2 regions of the Shewanella sp. HL-SH4 genome follow, and region 1 is predicted to be linked to the other one. Evidence: riboswitches for the same ligand, from Rfam matches in the RefSeq annotation. Region 1 holds a riboswitch; the other holds the start of a gene.

Region 1 (7,487 bases):
AAATTGTACTTTCATTTAGTCGATTGAATGCTAAACAGCAGCAAATAGCCCAATTAGGCGAGGCACCTAAAGTACTATTTTTATTATTACAACCCGACAGGCCCGCTCGTGTCGGCGGTAATGGCACCGCTGCTGACATTATTATCAACTTAGCAGGTGGACAAAATATTGCAGGCTTTGACGGCTACAAAAGTGTTTCACAGGAAGGGATTTTAGCGCTCCAGCCTGATGTGATTCTTATTTCAAACCGCAGTGACACTGAGTCAATCGATCCCGCTAATGAACTGCTTCAAGCCATGCCTTTACTTAAACACACCCCAGCGGGTGAGCATAATCAAGTTAGCAGTCTGCCATCTCAAGCATTACTGGGTGGGCTGGGCTTAAGTGCCATAGTGGCGGCGGATAAACTGGTTAGCGATTTTATTATGATGAAAAAGCGTTCATAACAGGCATAGTAAAAGTCGACTTTACTAAGGAATTCCATGGAAAATCAACGCTGGCTTTGCCCTTGTCTATTTACTGCATTGGTGGTTACCAGTCTGTTATCTGTCAGCATTGGGCCGTTACAAATTAGTCCGATGACCAGTTTCAACGCTATGGTGAATTGGGCTACCCAACAAGACTTTACCAGTGTTGCGCCACATGAGCAGCTAGTGATTAATAATGTGCGTTTACCACGTACCTTACTAGCACTTGCTGTTGGGGCAACGCTTGCTCAATGCGGGGCCGTCATGCAGGGCTTGTTTGGTAATCCTTTAGCTGACCCTGGCATTATTGGTGTGTCATCCGGCGCCGCTTTAGGTGCAGCTATTTGTATTGTGCTATTTCCACATGGCGGCGAATACCTAGTGGCTTTCAGTGCTTTTTGTGCTGGGTTACTGACCACTTTAGTGGTGTATCGATTGGCGTCCAGCCCTAGTGGTACTTCTGTCGTTTTACTGCTGCTTTCTGGCGTTGCGGTTGCCGCTTTAGCTGGTGCAGGTATTGGTGTACTGACTTATATGGCCAGTGACATGGCGTTACGTGATTTAACCCTGTGGCAAATGGGCTCAGTTGCCGGTGCGCAGTGGCATTATGTGATCCTGAGTTTAGTCGCATTAGCCGTCATCAGTTGGCAGTTTAATCAAAATGCTAAGGCACTTAATGCATTATTACTCGGTGAAGCTGAAGCACGCCATTTAGGTTTAGATGTCGATAAACTCAAATTTAAGCTAATTGTACTGTGTGCAATAGGGGTGGGAATTGCTGTCGCTGCAACAGGGATTATTGGCTTTATTGGTTTGGTTGTGCCGCATTTAGTCAGAATGCTGATTGGCCCGGATCATCGTTTATTATTACCTTTAAGCGCTATTCTAGGCGCCGCCTTGTTAGTCATTGCTGATATAGGGGCTCGCTCAATCGTAGCGCCATCTGAGCTGCCGGTCGGGCTAGTTACCGCTTTACTCGGCGCGCCATTCTTTATTGTTCTGCTTCTTAAACAGCGTAATAAGTTAGGGTGATATGCTGAAAAATTTAACGATGAAACCTTCACCGTCTAATGCGGTATCGGCAAATACTAATGCTAAGGCTAATGCGCGAACCGTGACTGTGAGCATGACCAATTTATCAGTTAATATAGCTAAAAAAACCGTCCTTCAAGATATTAATCTTGAGCTACATTCAGGGCAGGTGACCGCTTTACTCGGGCCAAATGGGGCTGGTAAATCAACTTTATTAAAGAGCTTATGCCAAGAAGTCTCTTTAGCTAGCGGGCAGATATCTGTTCTAGGGCGCTCGCTTAAGGATTGGGATCGTGCGCAACTGGCCAAGTCATTAGCTGTATTGCCACAACATGCCTCATTGACGTTTCCTTTTAAGGTATTTGAAGTGGTTCAAATGGGGTTATATCCACTGACACTAAGTCAACAAGAGGGTGATATTTTAGTCGTTCAACAATTAGATAAAGTGGCTTTGTCAGCGCTGAAAGATCGACGCTACCCAACGCTTTCAGGGGGTGAGAAACAGCGGGTGCAACTAGCACGAGTATTGGCTCAGCTTGCTCAAGCTGGCAGTTCTCCTATTTTACTGTTAGATGAACCGACCTCTGCGTTAGATTTAGCGCAGCAACATAGGGTGTTAGCTTTGTCGAGATCGTTAGCGCTGGATCATAACTACTCAGTTATTGTGGTATTGCATGATCTTAATCTCGCTTCTCGTTATGCGGATAGATTAGTGATTTTGAATCAAGGGATTGTTGTGGGAGATGGCAGCCCTAGTGAAGTATTAACGGCAGATATAATTAATCAGGTCTGGCAGTACAATCCATTAATTATCAAAGAGTCTGAACATTCGACACCGCTATTCTTTTAGCTGGATGGATTGAAATATGGAAGTGATAAATTATTATCGAAATAAGATGATATAAATAAAAAATGCAGCCATCTGGCTGCATTTTTATTGAATCAGGGGCTTTAAATAATCTTGTGGTTTAGGCCACTTCGTAGAAGTTTGGCTCGAACTCTAATTGAGTGCTAATAATCTGGCTTGCCATTCTGGCACATTTACCACATTGATCCGCGACGCCTAAACGTTTTCTAACATCAGCTAACGAGCAATCGCCTTGGCGAACTGCTTCTTTAATTTGCTTATCTGTAATTGCATGACAAAGACAAACGTACATATTAGCCTCTAGAACTCAGATGAAAAAGGGATATCAATATAGTCATTCCCTTGGATGAATCTAATTCTAAATGAAAACGGTTATCATTGGCAATAACTTTTTGGATAAAAATACGACATTTATTGTTTTTATACTGTCTGCAATATAAGGTGTTAAATTAAGCTACTGATCTTTAATAGCCTTTATCAAAATCGACAATAAAATTTAATGGTTGTTGATTTTGCCATAACTGATAATTGCTGCTAAATAGCGCAACAATTTGCTCGGGGAAGCTCGGTGCAGCGATATGAGGAGTAATAATAGCATTAGCACATGACCAAATTGGGTGCGTTTTAGGCAAGGGTTCTTGACTAAATACGTCCAAAATAGCCTGTTGATTTGGTGTTTGATTTAATTGAACTGTGAGTGCATCTAAATCGAGCACATTGCCACGTCCTAAATTGAAAATGATGGCTTCTGGTTTTAGTAAGCTTAAGTTTTGCTGGTCGAGAATATTATCGGTGTAGGGGGTATTAGGTAAAATACTGGCCACTACATCGGCTTGACTGAGGTGTTGAGCTAAGTTATCAATACTATCGACCCGATCAAATCCATAGGCTACAGTACCTAATCGATTTATCCCTGTTACTGTCATCCCAAAATGCTTCGCTGTTGCTGCAATATGTTGTGCTATTGAGCCTGTGCCAAGTAGCAGTAGATTTTGACCCTGCAGCGTTCTATAACCTCCTGGTAACCAATTTTTTTGCTGCTGTTGCTGTTTATACTTAAGGTGCTCACGCTGGTGAGCAAGTAAATAACCAAATAGATACTCACTCATTAACGAGCCAAAAATACCTCTAACATTCGTCAGTAGATAATCACGTCTCAGTGTTGGCATGACAAGTTTATCTACACCCGCGAAGGTTGATTGCAGCCAACGTAAATTTTTAGCCTGACTAATTAATGGTGCAGCAAGAGCGGGTTCGGCAAACCAAATATCGGCTTCAATAATACTGTCTGACTCGTTATTTAAGATGACTAAATCGGGTAAGTTGCATTGGGTTATTAACTCTCGATAAATTTCATTTTCGCGCGTCAGTAACAGTAACTTATTGGCCATGATGGATTAATCCATTTAATGTTCGTTAACGGTAGATAGCAGTATATTAGGCATGGGGCATAACGGAATCAAATTATATAAACTTTAAATTATCAGAATAGGGGGGTAAATCAACTCGCCTAATTCATACCATAAAATAACCTCAGATATAAAAAAACCGAGCATAGGCTCGGTTTTATTTTATCGTACCATATGTGATGGTCGATAATTAATCTTCTAAGTGACCACAAAAACGATAGCCTTCACCGTGGATGGTCGCGATGATTTCAGGCGTATCAGCTAAGCTTTCAAAGTGCTTACGAATACGACGAATGGTGACATCAACAGTACGATCATGTGGCTTAAGCTCACGGCCAGTCATTTTCATTAGTAGATCTGCACGGGTTAATATTTTGCCCGGGTTTTCTACAAAGTGAAGCATGGCACGGAATTCACTGCGTGGTAACTTGTAAGATTCACCCTGTGGATTAACTAATGAGCGGCTATTAATCTCTAAGCTCCAGTCATTGAAACGGTAGTATTCAACAGACCCTTTCTCTTCGCTCTCAGTGACGGCACTGTTTACACGAGTTAATAAGTTACGCGCACGAATGGTTAATTCGCGTGGGTTAAATGGCTTAGTGATGTAATCATCAGCACCAATTTCTAGTCCTAAAATTTTATCAACTTCGTTATCACGACCGGTTAGGAAAATTAAGCCGATATTGTTGATTTCACGAAGTTCGCGCGCTAATAACAAACCATTTTTACCTGGTAGGTTGATGTCCATCACCACGAGGTTAATTTTATTTTCAAGCATGGCTTTGTGCATTTCAGCGCCATCATTAGCTTCAGTAACAACATAACCTTCAGCTTCAAATATGCTACGTAGGGTATTACGGGTTACAGCTTCGTCTTCAACAATTAAAATATGTGGATTTTGCATAATAAAATTACCTAAAAATTAATAAAATTTGTTATCTAGCATTGGGCTAGTGTTTACGTACGCTTAACTGCATACGTTAGAAATTCTGGATTATTGGTGTTTAACATTGTCTGCCTTGAATTTAAACACTCTCTTATTCTCTAATGTTTTTAATTGCTATTTTAAGCAATAGCTTAGAGTGAGTTTTACTAAGACTTAAAAAACCTTTCATCATGGCAACAATACGTACCGCTGTAGACTGTGAACCTAAAGATAGTTAAAAGTTCCTATTTAGACATAACTAAAATGAAATTTTTAAACAGACACCTAACAATATGACAGTAATTTTACGGCGGTAAAGTCTTAGCTTAATAGTATTAATCGTAAAAATTTGCCTTAAAAGCTGCTTTTTGTGACGATCAATCAGTAAGTGACGGCTATTGTACCCTTTATTTGCATTTGTTAACAAATGAAATGTTAAAAAAAATAATTTATTAAGTATAAAAAATGAGTGTGATTATGCTTAGTTAATTGATTTAAAACGGTTAAATTTATATTTTGTTGCTGTTAAATTTACATTTCTTTCGCTATTAAATTCTTTCTGCTACACTCTTTTGGGCTTATTTAGTGGGATTTATTATGCAAAATGTTATCGATACTGTGTGGCAGGACTATCAAAAAACGCACTTTTTGCTAACCCAGTCATTATCACCTGATTTTTCTTTCGCTATTATTACTGCTCATAACCCATTAGGGTGCTTACTTACCCCAAGTCAAAACCGCCTGTTAGATCGTGAACTGCAACTAAAAATCCTTCAATATCAAAGCCCTTACCGTTGCTTAATGGGGGTAGCACCTGATTTGTCACATGTTGAAAAAAGTTGGGCTGTTTTTATTGATAAAAATCAAGCTGTTGAGTTAGGTCGAGAGTTTAAGCAACATGCAATTTACTATGTTAATCAAGGCTTGTTATCGCTTGTAGCCTGCTTTGATCAGCACAAAAGTGAGGTGCAAATGGGGGCCTTTAATCAACGTTTACGTTTAGTCAGTGATTTCCCTGAATGTTGTTAAACTGCTTTATTTTCATTTGTTAATTTTTAATTGGGACAATAAATTTAACAAATGAGTGTGATGAGCTAATACCAACGACTGATTTTGTATTAAAGCTCTGTTTACCTCACTATTTGCATTCTGCATTTACAATGTCATCTTTATCATGCCCATAACTTACCCAAAACCACATCTAATCGCTTTTTTACTGCCAAATCCTCATTGTACGTTACTGCAAATAATGCATTTGTTTATTTTTACTCAACTTGCAATCTTGCGCATTGACTTAACCCTAGGTTTATTGTTATTTTGCTGGTCCCTCCTTAGGGAGGCACAGAAGAGGAGCGTTAACTAGGTAGTAAGCTTGAGGAAGACCAATTCCCATGACAGCTTATGAGGGAGATTAACGCCGAGATACAATAAGATTTGGTTAACTTATTTATCGGTCGCTTAGGTTGAATCCTAGCGATTGTCACCTGTTATTTGGTGGAGAGCTTCTGGTGGTGATTGCTGTTTCCCTTCTTTAAGGGTGCGTTATCTTTGCACCAGGCTCTTCGAACGAAGTTTAGTTCGGAGTGTATTATATGTCGTTAAATCAATTAGTTGCAGCCAAGTTTGGCGGAACCTCTGTTGCTGATTTCTCAGCGATGAGTCGTTGTGCTGATATCGTTTTATCTAATCCTAATACCCGTTTAGTGGTGGTCAGTGCATCTAGCGGTGTAACCAACTTATTAGTTGAACTTACCAGTGCTAATGTCAACGACGAACGTCGTCTAAGCTTGCTTAAACAAGTTGCCCAAATCCAATATCGTATTATTGATGAATTGAGCCAGCCACAGGACATAGCTGCGCAAATTGATAAGCTTTTAAGCCGTATGTCTGTGTTAAGTGAATCATTAATTCTTGATCGCAGTAAAGCGGCTATGGATGAGCTGCTGTCTATGGGAGAGCATTGTTCGTCGGTATTATTCTCTGCTGTTATCCGTGAAAAGGGCGCATCTTCCCAGGCTTTTGATGTACGCCAGGTGCTTCGTACCGATAGCCATTTTGGTCGTGCCGAACCTCAAATTGAACAAATTGCTCATTTATCGAGTGATTTTTTACAACCGCTATTAAGCACCAGTATTATTGTTACTCAGGGATTTATTGGGGCCGATGAACAGGGCCGCACCACAACATTAGGTCGTGGTGGCAGTGATTATTCAGCCGCTTTATTAGCTGAAGCTTTATCTGCCCATGCGGTAGAAATTTGGACCGATGTTGCTGGCATTTACACCACAGACCCACGTTTAGCCCCAAATGCCCGCCCGATTGCTGAAATCAGTTTTAATGAAGCCGCTGAAATGGCCACTTTTGGTGCAAAAGTATTGCATCCAGCAACGATACTTCCAGCTGTTCGCCAGAAAATTCAGGTGTTTGTCGGTTCAAGTAAAGACCCTGAAGCGGGTGGAACCTGGATCCGTCATCAAGTAGAAGATACGCCAGTTTACCGCGCGGTGGCATTACGCCGTGACCAAACCTTATTAAATCTGCATAGCTTACAAATGCTTCACGCCCAGGGTTTTTTAGCTGAAACCTTTGCTACATTAGCGCGCCATAAAATCTCGGTAGATTTGATCACCACCTCAGAAGTGAACGTGGCGCTAACATTAGATAAAACAGGCTCTGACTCAAGCGGCCAGGGCTTATTAAGTGAATCGTTATTGCAAGAGTTATCACAACATTGTCGGGTAAGAGTGGAAGATAACTTAGCCTTAGTGGCGATTATTGGTAAC
Region 2 (7,487 bases), 900 kb from region 1:
TGGCCTAAAAGTTGAACGTGTCGCAAATACACCCAGTTTTTCGTTGCCACCTAAACGAGGTGGACGAACGGTTGTTTTCCAGCCTTGAGCTAAATTTTCATGAAAACAAAATAATAACCATAGATGAGAATATTGTTCAATTCCTCTAATTGCATCAACAGTATTTAACGCTGGAGCAAGTTCAATATAACCTTTTACATCGACTAATCCTGGCTGGCGAGGAATACCAAATTTTTGTTTATAAGGGGTTCGGCAAATTGCGACTGCACTAATTTGAGATGTAAACATGATGGCTTATCAACTAGGTATAAAAAGGAGCTGCAATATAATAAAGTCTGATATTGCAGCGATAAAATGACTAAAATAAAATATTATTTTTCTTGCTCGTGTTTAATGGCTTGTCCAATACACAAACTGCGACTAACACAGGCTTTATCCTGTTCTTCAATGATCAAGCATTGTTTGATAATAATGCCATTGGCACCCATATCTGCAGCCTTTTTACGGGCTTTAGTTCTTGCATCTTGAATCGATGCAGGTGCATCGTTTGATTGCTCCTGACAAACCTCACCCTCAGCTAAACCAATAATGGCATAATTGCCTTTTGGTAGGTTGTTTTCTTCATAAACAGTGACATCACCCACTTTAAAGTATTCATTAATCGCTTTGGGATCAAGATTACTGTTAAAGGCATAGTCACCTGCACAAGCTGTTAATAATAAAGATAAAGATGAAAGGGTTAACACTTTAAGGATAGGCGAAAACATAGATGTGCTCACTTAATTCAATTTAATTATAGTTTACTCTCTCTTTATTAGAGGTAAAGGCAAACTTTAATTTGTTTAAAAAAAACGCCTACCGAAGTAAGCGTTTATTATTAATGCTTGAACTATTATTCCATGCCAGGAATTAAAAAGGCACTCATGGATTTACCAGCATCAACTTCTTTTTTAAATACCGTTGGCATACGGCCTTGGCCAGTCCATTGAATTAACTCACCGTCTAAGGTGATTTGATATTTTGCTGGACGAGGAGCGCGTTTTTTAGGTGCTGATTTGCTTGCTGTGACTTCGCCAAGATCTTCAATCGATAAACCACTGTTTTCGATTTGAGCTAAAATACCAGCAATAAGAGCATTTCTTTCAGCATTTGCCGCTTCATCTGCTTTGGCTTCTTCTTCACGTTCAACGATAATTTTATCAAGTTTTGCAGCAAGATCGGTAAGATCTTCAATACTGAGTTCTTTTACAGCAGCTTTAAAACGACGACCATGGGTTAAAATATCTAAAAAATCACTCATAATATTAAACGTCCTAATGAATTGGAATTTACATAGTTTTTATTTGTTAGTTCTGACGTTGAATGAATAAATGCCGCATATTATGCCCATTAATCTTGATTGATACATGTCAGTACTAAAAGCATAATCAAAAATATCTCATTCCTTAGAAATAAATTCCTTCGAGGTTAACTTTTAACATCAAGCTTTATTTTTGAGCAATACATTCAAATAAATTAATAACAAATTAATAAAATAGTATTTATCAATAACCGTAATAATAGAAAGATATTGAGTCTTGATCAATTTAATTTATCAAAAATAAGCTTATTTTATTAATTAGCCTAAAAAGGCTGTTAAAAACGACATGAAGGGTACATATAAGTGAAAAATGTTACTTTAGCTTGCCAATTTGTATGCTATATTTTTTCAAACAAGCGTTTAACTTAGGTTGACGTTAACGTTAACAGGTCGTAAAGTTGAGCTATCTTGCATTGGCATTGGCCAATGTGTTGTCTATAGACAAGGTGTAGGAAGGAAACCCTATGAAAATATTGGTGCCTGTAAAGCGCGTCGTTGATGCCAATGTAAAGGTCAGAGTAAAAGCTGATAATTCAAATGTTGATACCGCCAATCTAAAAATGGCATTAAACCCATTTTGTGAAATTGCAGTTGAAGAAGCGGTTCGCCTCAAAGAAGCTGGAATTGCGACTGAAGTTGTTGTTGTTAGCGTTGGTCCGAAAACGGTGCAAGAACAATTAAGAACGGCAATGGCTTTAGGTGCAGATCGTGCCATCCATGTTGAAACCGAAGAAGAGTTAGTATCACTCTCAATTGCTAAGTTACTGCATGCCGTTCAGCTAAAAGAACAGGCTCAACTGGTGATATTTGGTAAGCAATCTATTGATGGTGACAACAATCAAACTGGCCAAATGTTGGCAGCACTTGCTGACATGCCACAAGCCACTTTTGCATCAGAAGTTAAAATTGATGGCGAGACTATTGTGGTAACCCGTGAAGTCGATGGCGGTTTACAAACGTTGAAAATGCCATTGCCAGCGGTTGTGACAGTTGATTTGCGTTTAAATGAACCTCGTTATGCTTCATTACCAAATATTATGAAAGCTAAGCGTAAGCCTCTGGAAATATTATCTATCCCCGACTTAGGTGTAACGTTGAAAGCACATCAAACCGTATTGAAAGTTACGCCTCCAGCAGAACGTAAAGCTGGCATCATGGTGTCTTCTGTTGAAGAACTTGTCGAAAAATTAAAAAACGAAGCGAAGGTGATCTAATATGACCATTTTAGTTTTAGCTGAACACGATAATGTGCATTTAAAAGCCGACACAGCCAAAGTGGTTGCAGCGGCTACTGCAATTGGTGGTGATATTCACATTTTAGTGGCGGGAGCTCAATGTAGTGAAGCGGCCAAAATGGCGCAAACATTAGCTGGCGTTAATAAAGTCATTGTGGCTGACTCAGCTGTATATGCTAACCAATTAGCCGAAAACTTAGCTAAGTTAATTTTGAGTATGTCTGCAGACTATTCACATATTTTATCCGCAGCCTCAAGCGTAGGTAAAGACACGTTACCGCGTGTTGCTGCCTTATTAGATGTGGCGCAAATATCTGAAGTGATTGACGTAGAAAGCGCAGATACATTTATACGTCCAATATATGCAGGTAATGCATTAGCGACAGTCAAAAGCTTAGATGATAAAAAAGTCATGACAGTACGTTCAAGTGCATTTGATGCGGTTGCTTCAACTGGCAGTGCTGAATTAGCCAATATTGACGAAGTGATTAATGCGCGTACTGAGTTTGTATCACAAAGCTTAACTGAGTCAGTTCGTCCTGAATTAGGTAATGCTGGTATTATTGTCTCTGGTGGTCGTGGAATGGGTAGCGGTGAAAACTTTGCTATTCTAGAGCAACTAGCGGACAAGTTAGGTGCCGCTGTTGGGGCTTCGCGCGCCGCAGTTGATGCGGGTTTTGTCCCTAACGATTTACAGGTCGGTCAAACAGGTAAAATTGTTGCTCCTGATTTGTATATTGCAGTCGGTATTTCTGGCGCAATTCAGCACCTTGCGGGTATGAAAGATTCTAAAGTAATTGTCGCGATCAACAAAGATCCTGAAGCACCAATTTTTCAAGTAGCTGATTATGGACTAGAAGCTGATTTATTTGTGGCTATTCCGGCACTGAATAATTTGTTGTAAATGTGATTTGTGTCACAATATTCGGCCGTAGGGTGGTAACCTTACGGCCGCTATGTTTTTATGTGCTCGCATTTTTACCCTTTAAGTAGAGGTGCATTAAATAATAGTAAAGGTAAGTAGGGTGATGCCTGTGATTTACCTTGAAAGGATTTAATGCCGAAGTTGCTATTGATATCGGTCAATACAGCTGGTGTTGTCGCCAAATAGGTGCAGCACTGCCATAGTATTTTTTGTCGGGATGACAAAGATAAATTACTATGGAGCGCTACTGATAGGACAGGTGTCTCTAAGGTATAACATTACCTTACACCGGTTCAGTCGCCTCCATTCATACATACTCGATGAATAAATAATGAACGTACTTAGTCATGCCGATTCGGCACTATCTTTACTTCCACCTCTTGTTGCCATTGTTCTGGCTATTATCACCCGTAAAGTATTACTGTCCCTTGGGGTGGGGATTGTGGTCGGCGCATTATTACTTACTCAGTTCTCTTTAGGGGATAGTAGTCTATTTTTGCTCAACACAGTCCAAGGGCTGGTTTGGAGTGATGGCGCGCTAAATAGCTGGAATTTACAAATCTTAGGTTTCTTAGTCATGCTAGGCATGATAACCGCTTTAATAACCGTTAGTGGCGCAGCCAGGGCGTTCGCTGATTGGGCTAAAGGGCATATTCGCAGTAAACGTGATGCCAAGTTAATGACCATCTTTTTAGGCTGCGTGGTGTTTATCGATGATTATTTTAACAGTTTAGTTGTCGGCTCAATTTCAAAACCCATTACCGACAGATACCATATCTCGCGTGCAAAATTAGCTTATTTATTAGATTCTACAGCGGCTCCCATTTGCGTTATTTCACCAATTTCAAGCTGGGGGGCCTACATTATCGCCTTGATTGGTGGCATTTTAACCGCGCATGGCTTTACTGAATCAGGTCATTTGAGTGTGTTTGTCCAAATGATCCCGATGAATTTTTATGCCATATTCGCGTTACTGTTATTATTATGTGTTGCCTTGTTCGGTCTTGATGTTGGCCCTATGCGGCAACATGAATTAAATGCCAAAAAAGGTGAGCTTTATGATGAATCTAAAGGCCTTCCCCCTGGTGCAAACGCTGACCTGCCTGAAGCAGATACGGGGAAAGTAATTGGTTTATTTTTACCTATTTTGACATTAATCGTTGCCACAGTTTACTTTATGATAACTAGCGGTGCAGATGTGCTTGCAGCCGATGGTAAAGTCTTTACTATTTTAGGCGCTTTTGAAAATACTCAAGTGAGCCAATCACTATTTTATGGATCAGTCATTGGTTTTAGTATTACGTTAATTTTAGCTTTTATTCAAAAGTTAGAGATGGGGATGATTTTTAAAGGTGTGGTTACTGGTGCGCGTTCAATGTTACCCGCTATCTATATATTATTGTTTGCCTGGTCTATTGCTGGTGTGATTGGTCAGCTAGAAACCGGTAAATATATGGCAAGTTTAGTTACAGGTTCAATTCCTTTTGAGCTTTTACCTGTGGTGTTATTTATTCTTGCAGGCATTACCGCTTTTTCAACCGGCACAAGCTGGGGTACTTTCGGCATTATGTTGCCAATTGCTGCCGATATGGCAATGGGAAGCGACTCAAATATGATGTTACCTATGCTGTCAGCTGTGCTTGCTGGTGCTGTTTTTGGTGATCATTGTTCACCTATATCCGACACCACTATTTTGTCATCGACAGGGGCCAGTTGTCATCATATAGACCATGTTATCACTCAGCTACCTTATGCCTTAATTGTCGCGCTTATCAGTATCGTTGGCTATACAGTACTTGGCGTTACTGGCTCATTAATCAGTGGTTTAGTCGCCTGTAGCCTGGTATTTGTGATAAGCATATTAGCGTTAGCTTTTTATGCGCGTCGCTAGCCGTTAATCATTTATCGTTAACATTTATGATTAATAATGCCGCTCAATCGTTATTAAGCGGCATTATTATTTGTGGTTAATGGTCATATCAAAGTAGAATTTAGTAAAGCAACAATATTGGACATTATTTTGGCGCAACTGTATTTTTATTATTCGTCGATGAACGCGGGTAAATCGACCTCATTATTACAATCTTCTTATAATTATCGCGAGCGTGGCATGCACACGTTAGTTATGACAGCATCAATTGACGATCGCTATGGCGTTGGCATTGTTGCATCACGAATTGGTATACAAACTGATGCGCAAGTGTTCGCCAGTGGCGATGATTTGAGTGATATTATTGGTCAATCACATCAACAGAAACATATTCATTGTGTACTTGTCGATGAGAGCCAATTTTTGTCAAAAGCACAGGTTAAGCAGCTGACTCATGTGGTGGATAATTTAAATATCCCTGTATTGTGTTATGGGCTGCGAAGTGACTTCCAAGGTGAGCTATTTACTGGTAGCCAATATTTATTAGCTTGGGCTGACAAATTAGTTGAGCTAAAGACGATTTGCCATTGTGGTCGCAAAGCCAATATGGTGGTTCGTTTAGATGGTGATGGCAAACCAATGAAAGAAGGTGAGCAAGTGGCGATAGGCGGCAATGAAACCTATGAATCGGTTTGCCGTAAGCACTTTAGAGAGTTTTTATGGGATTAACCCAGCTAAGCTAGTATGATGAAAATGTCACTTTAAAAATCTAATCTTAAAGTGACATTTGATTATAACGATACTAATTACCACAATATCATTTCACTTATCTCTTTGAGCATTCACTTCTATCTCTAAGTATTAAATACCTAGCGCACTTAATGTCGTCTTTAACACTCAAATGCTTTAGTTCTCAAAAACTATAACTTAAACCGTTCAACAGATGCGGTTAATGAATGGGCTAATTGATTTAATTCCTGGCTTCGCTTCGCCATTGCTGAGGACTCTTCTGCATTATGTTCAGCAGACTCTGCTGTTTCAGCCATAGTATGCTCAATTTGCTCACTAAAACTGACCTGTTCATGTGCCGCATGATTAATACTTTGACTCATTTTATCTATGGTTAACAGCGCCGACTCAATATGTTCGATGGCATCATGAAGTGCCTGGCTTTGTTCAACACATTGGTTAGCTTGGGTTTGTCCTTGGGTAATCGCTTTCACCGCATTTGTGGTTTCATGCTGCAGAGCATCTATCATGGTTTGAATTTCAGCGGTAGATGATTGCGTTCTTGAGGCAAGGGATCTTACTTCATCGGCGACTACGGCAAAGCCTCTGCCGTGTTCTCCCGCTCGTGCAGCTTCAATTGCCGCATTTAAGGCCAATAGATTAGTTTGGTCTGCAATAGCGCTGATAGTAACTAATATTCCACCAATGTTATCGCTGTTTTTACTTAGGCTATTCATGATGTTAACCGAGTCAATTAACCCAGTTGATAACTGTTCAATTCGACCACGGTTATCATCAGCAATACCTTTGACATGCTTGCCTTGTTCCGAAGCTAGGCTTATCTGGCTAGCCGACTCATTTGTCTGCTTATTCACTAAATTCGAACTTTGATGAATGTGTTCTGCGAGTTGTTTCGCTTGATTGATTTGATGAATTTGACTATTGGCTGCATCAGCAATTTTCTGACCCTGATTTTGTGAGTTAATTGCCGATTCATCTAATAGATGTGCATCGCGGCTAATATCTCGTAATAGTGAAGTTAAATCATCTGATAGCTTGTTGATATTGTCCATCAACTCGCCAAACTCATCATCGTTACGCTTTGTGAGACGTTTAGATAAATCTCCACTAGCAATACGAGACAAAGCATGATTAACCGCTCTAAGTGGGCCTAGCATGGCTTTAGAGGTAAAATAGTAAATGATAATAGCAAGTACGATGAATATTAACGCTAACGCAATCGCTAAGGTTTGTGCCGTGCTTATTTCATCGGATGCGACGTTTTTAAAGTCGTTAAAACGTTGATCTGCTAAAATCATTAACTTGCTTAGCTCGGCAAAGCTTGAGTCGAAATATTGATTTGATTGA

Evidence for each region. Region 1 has a riboswitch for lysine ahead of lysC (lysine-sensitive aspartokinase 3). Riboswitches for the same ligand answer to the same signal wherever they lie in the genome.
Region 2: linked by a shared signal. The riboswitch ahead of ACRWQL_RS03540 (Na+/H+ antiporter NhaC family protein) and the one ahead of lysC (lysine-sensitive aspartokinase 3) in region 1 are both predicted to bind lysine.

The regions. Positions count from the first base shown of each region.
Region 1 covers NZ_CP195037.1:1,507,091-1,514,577, reverse strand. Annotated here, with positions in the region: gene ACRWQL_RS07540 (heme/hemin ABC transporter substrate-binding protein) at 1-446, shown strand, start outside; gene ACRWQL_RS07535 (FecCD family ABC transporter permease) at 483-1,499, shown strand; gene ACRWQL_RS07530 (heme ABC transporter ATP-binding protein) at 1,501-2,349, shown strand; gene ACRWQL_RS07525 (bacterioferritin-associated ferredoxin) at 2,468-2,659, opposite strand; gene ACRWQL_RS07520 (D-2-hydroxyacid dehydrogenase) at 2,832-3,758, opposite strand; gene arcA (two-component system response regulator ArcA) at 3,967-4,683, opposite strand; gene ACRWQL_RS07510 (DUF3293 domain-containing protein) at 5,302-5,733, shown strand; lysine riboswitch at 6,042-6,217, shown strand; gene lysC (lysine-sensitive aspartokinase 3) at 6,297-7,487, shown strand, end outside.
Region 2 covers NZ_CP195037.1:604,433-611,919, reverse strand. Annotated here, with positions in the region: gene tsaA (tRNA (N6-threonylcarbamoyladenosine(37)-N6)-methyltransferase TrmO) at 1-291, opposite strand, end outside; gene rcsF (Rcs stress response system protein RcsF) at 372-767, opposite strand; gene ACRWQL_RS03555 (H-NS family histone-like protein) at 893-1,300, opposite strand; gene ACRWQL_RS03550 (electron transfer flavoprotein subunit beta/FixA family protein) at 1,825-2,574, shown strand; gene ACRWQL_RS03545 (electron transfer flavoprotein subunit alpha/FixB family protein) at 2,576-3,499, shown strand; lysine riboswitch at 3,578-3,775, shown strand; gene ACRWQL_RS03540 (Na+/H+ antiporter NhaC family protein) at 3,852-5,411, shown strand; gene ACRWQL_RS03535 (thymidine kinase) at 5,541-6,119, shown strand; gene ACRWQL_RS03530 (methyl-accepting chemotaxis protein) at 6,311-7,487, opposite strand, start outside.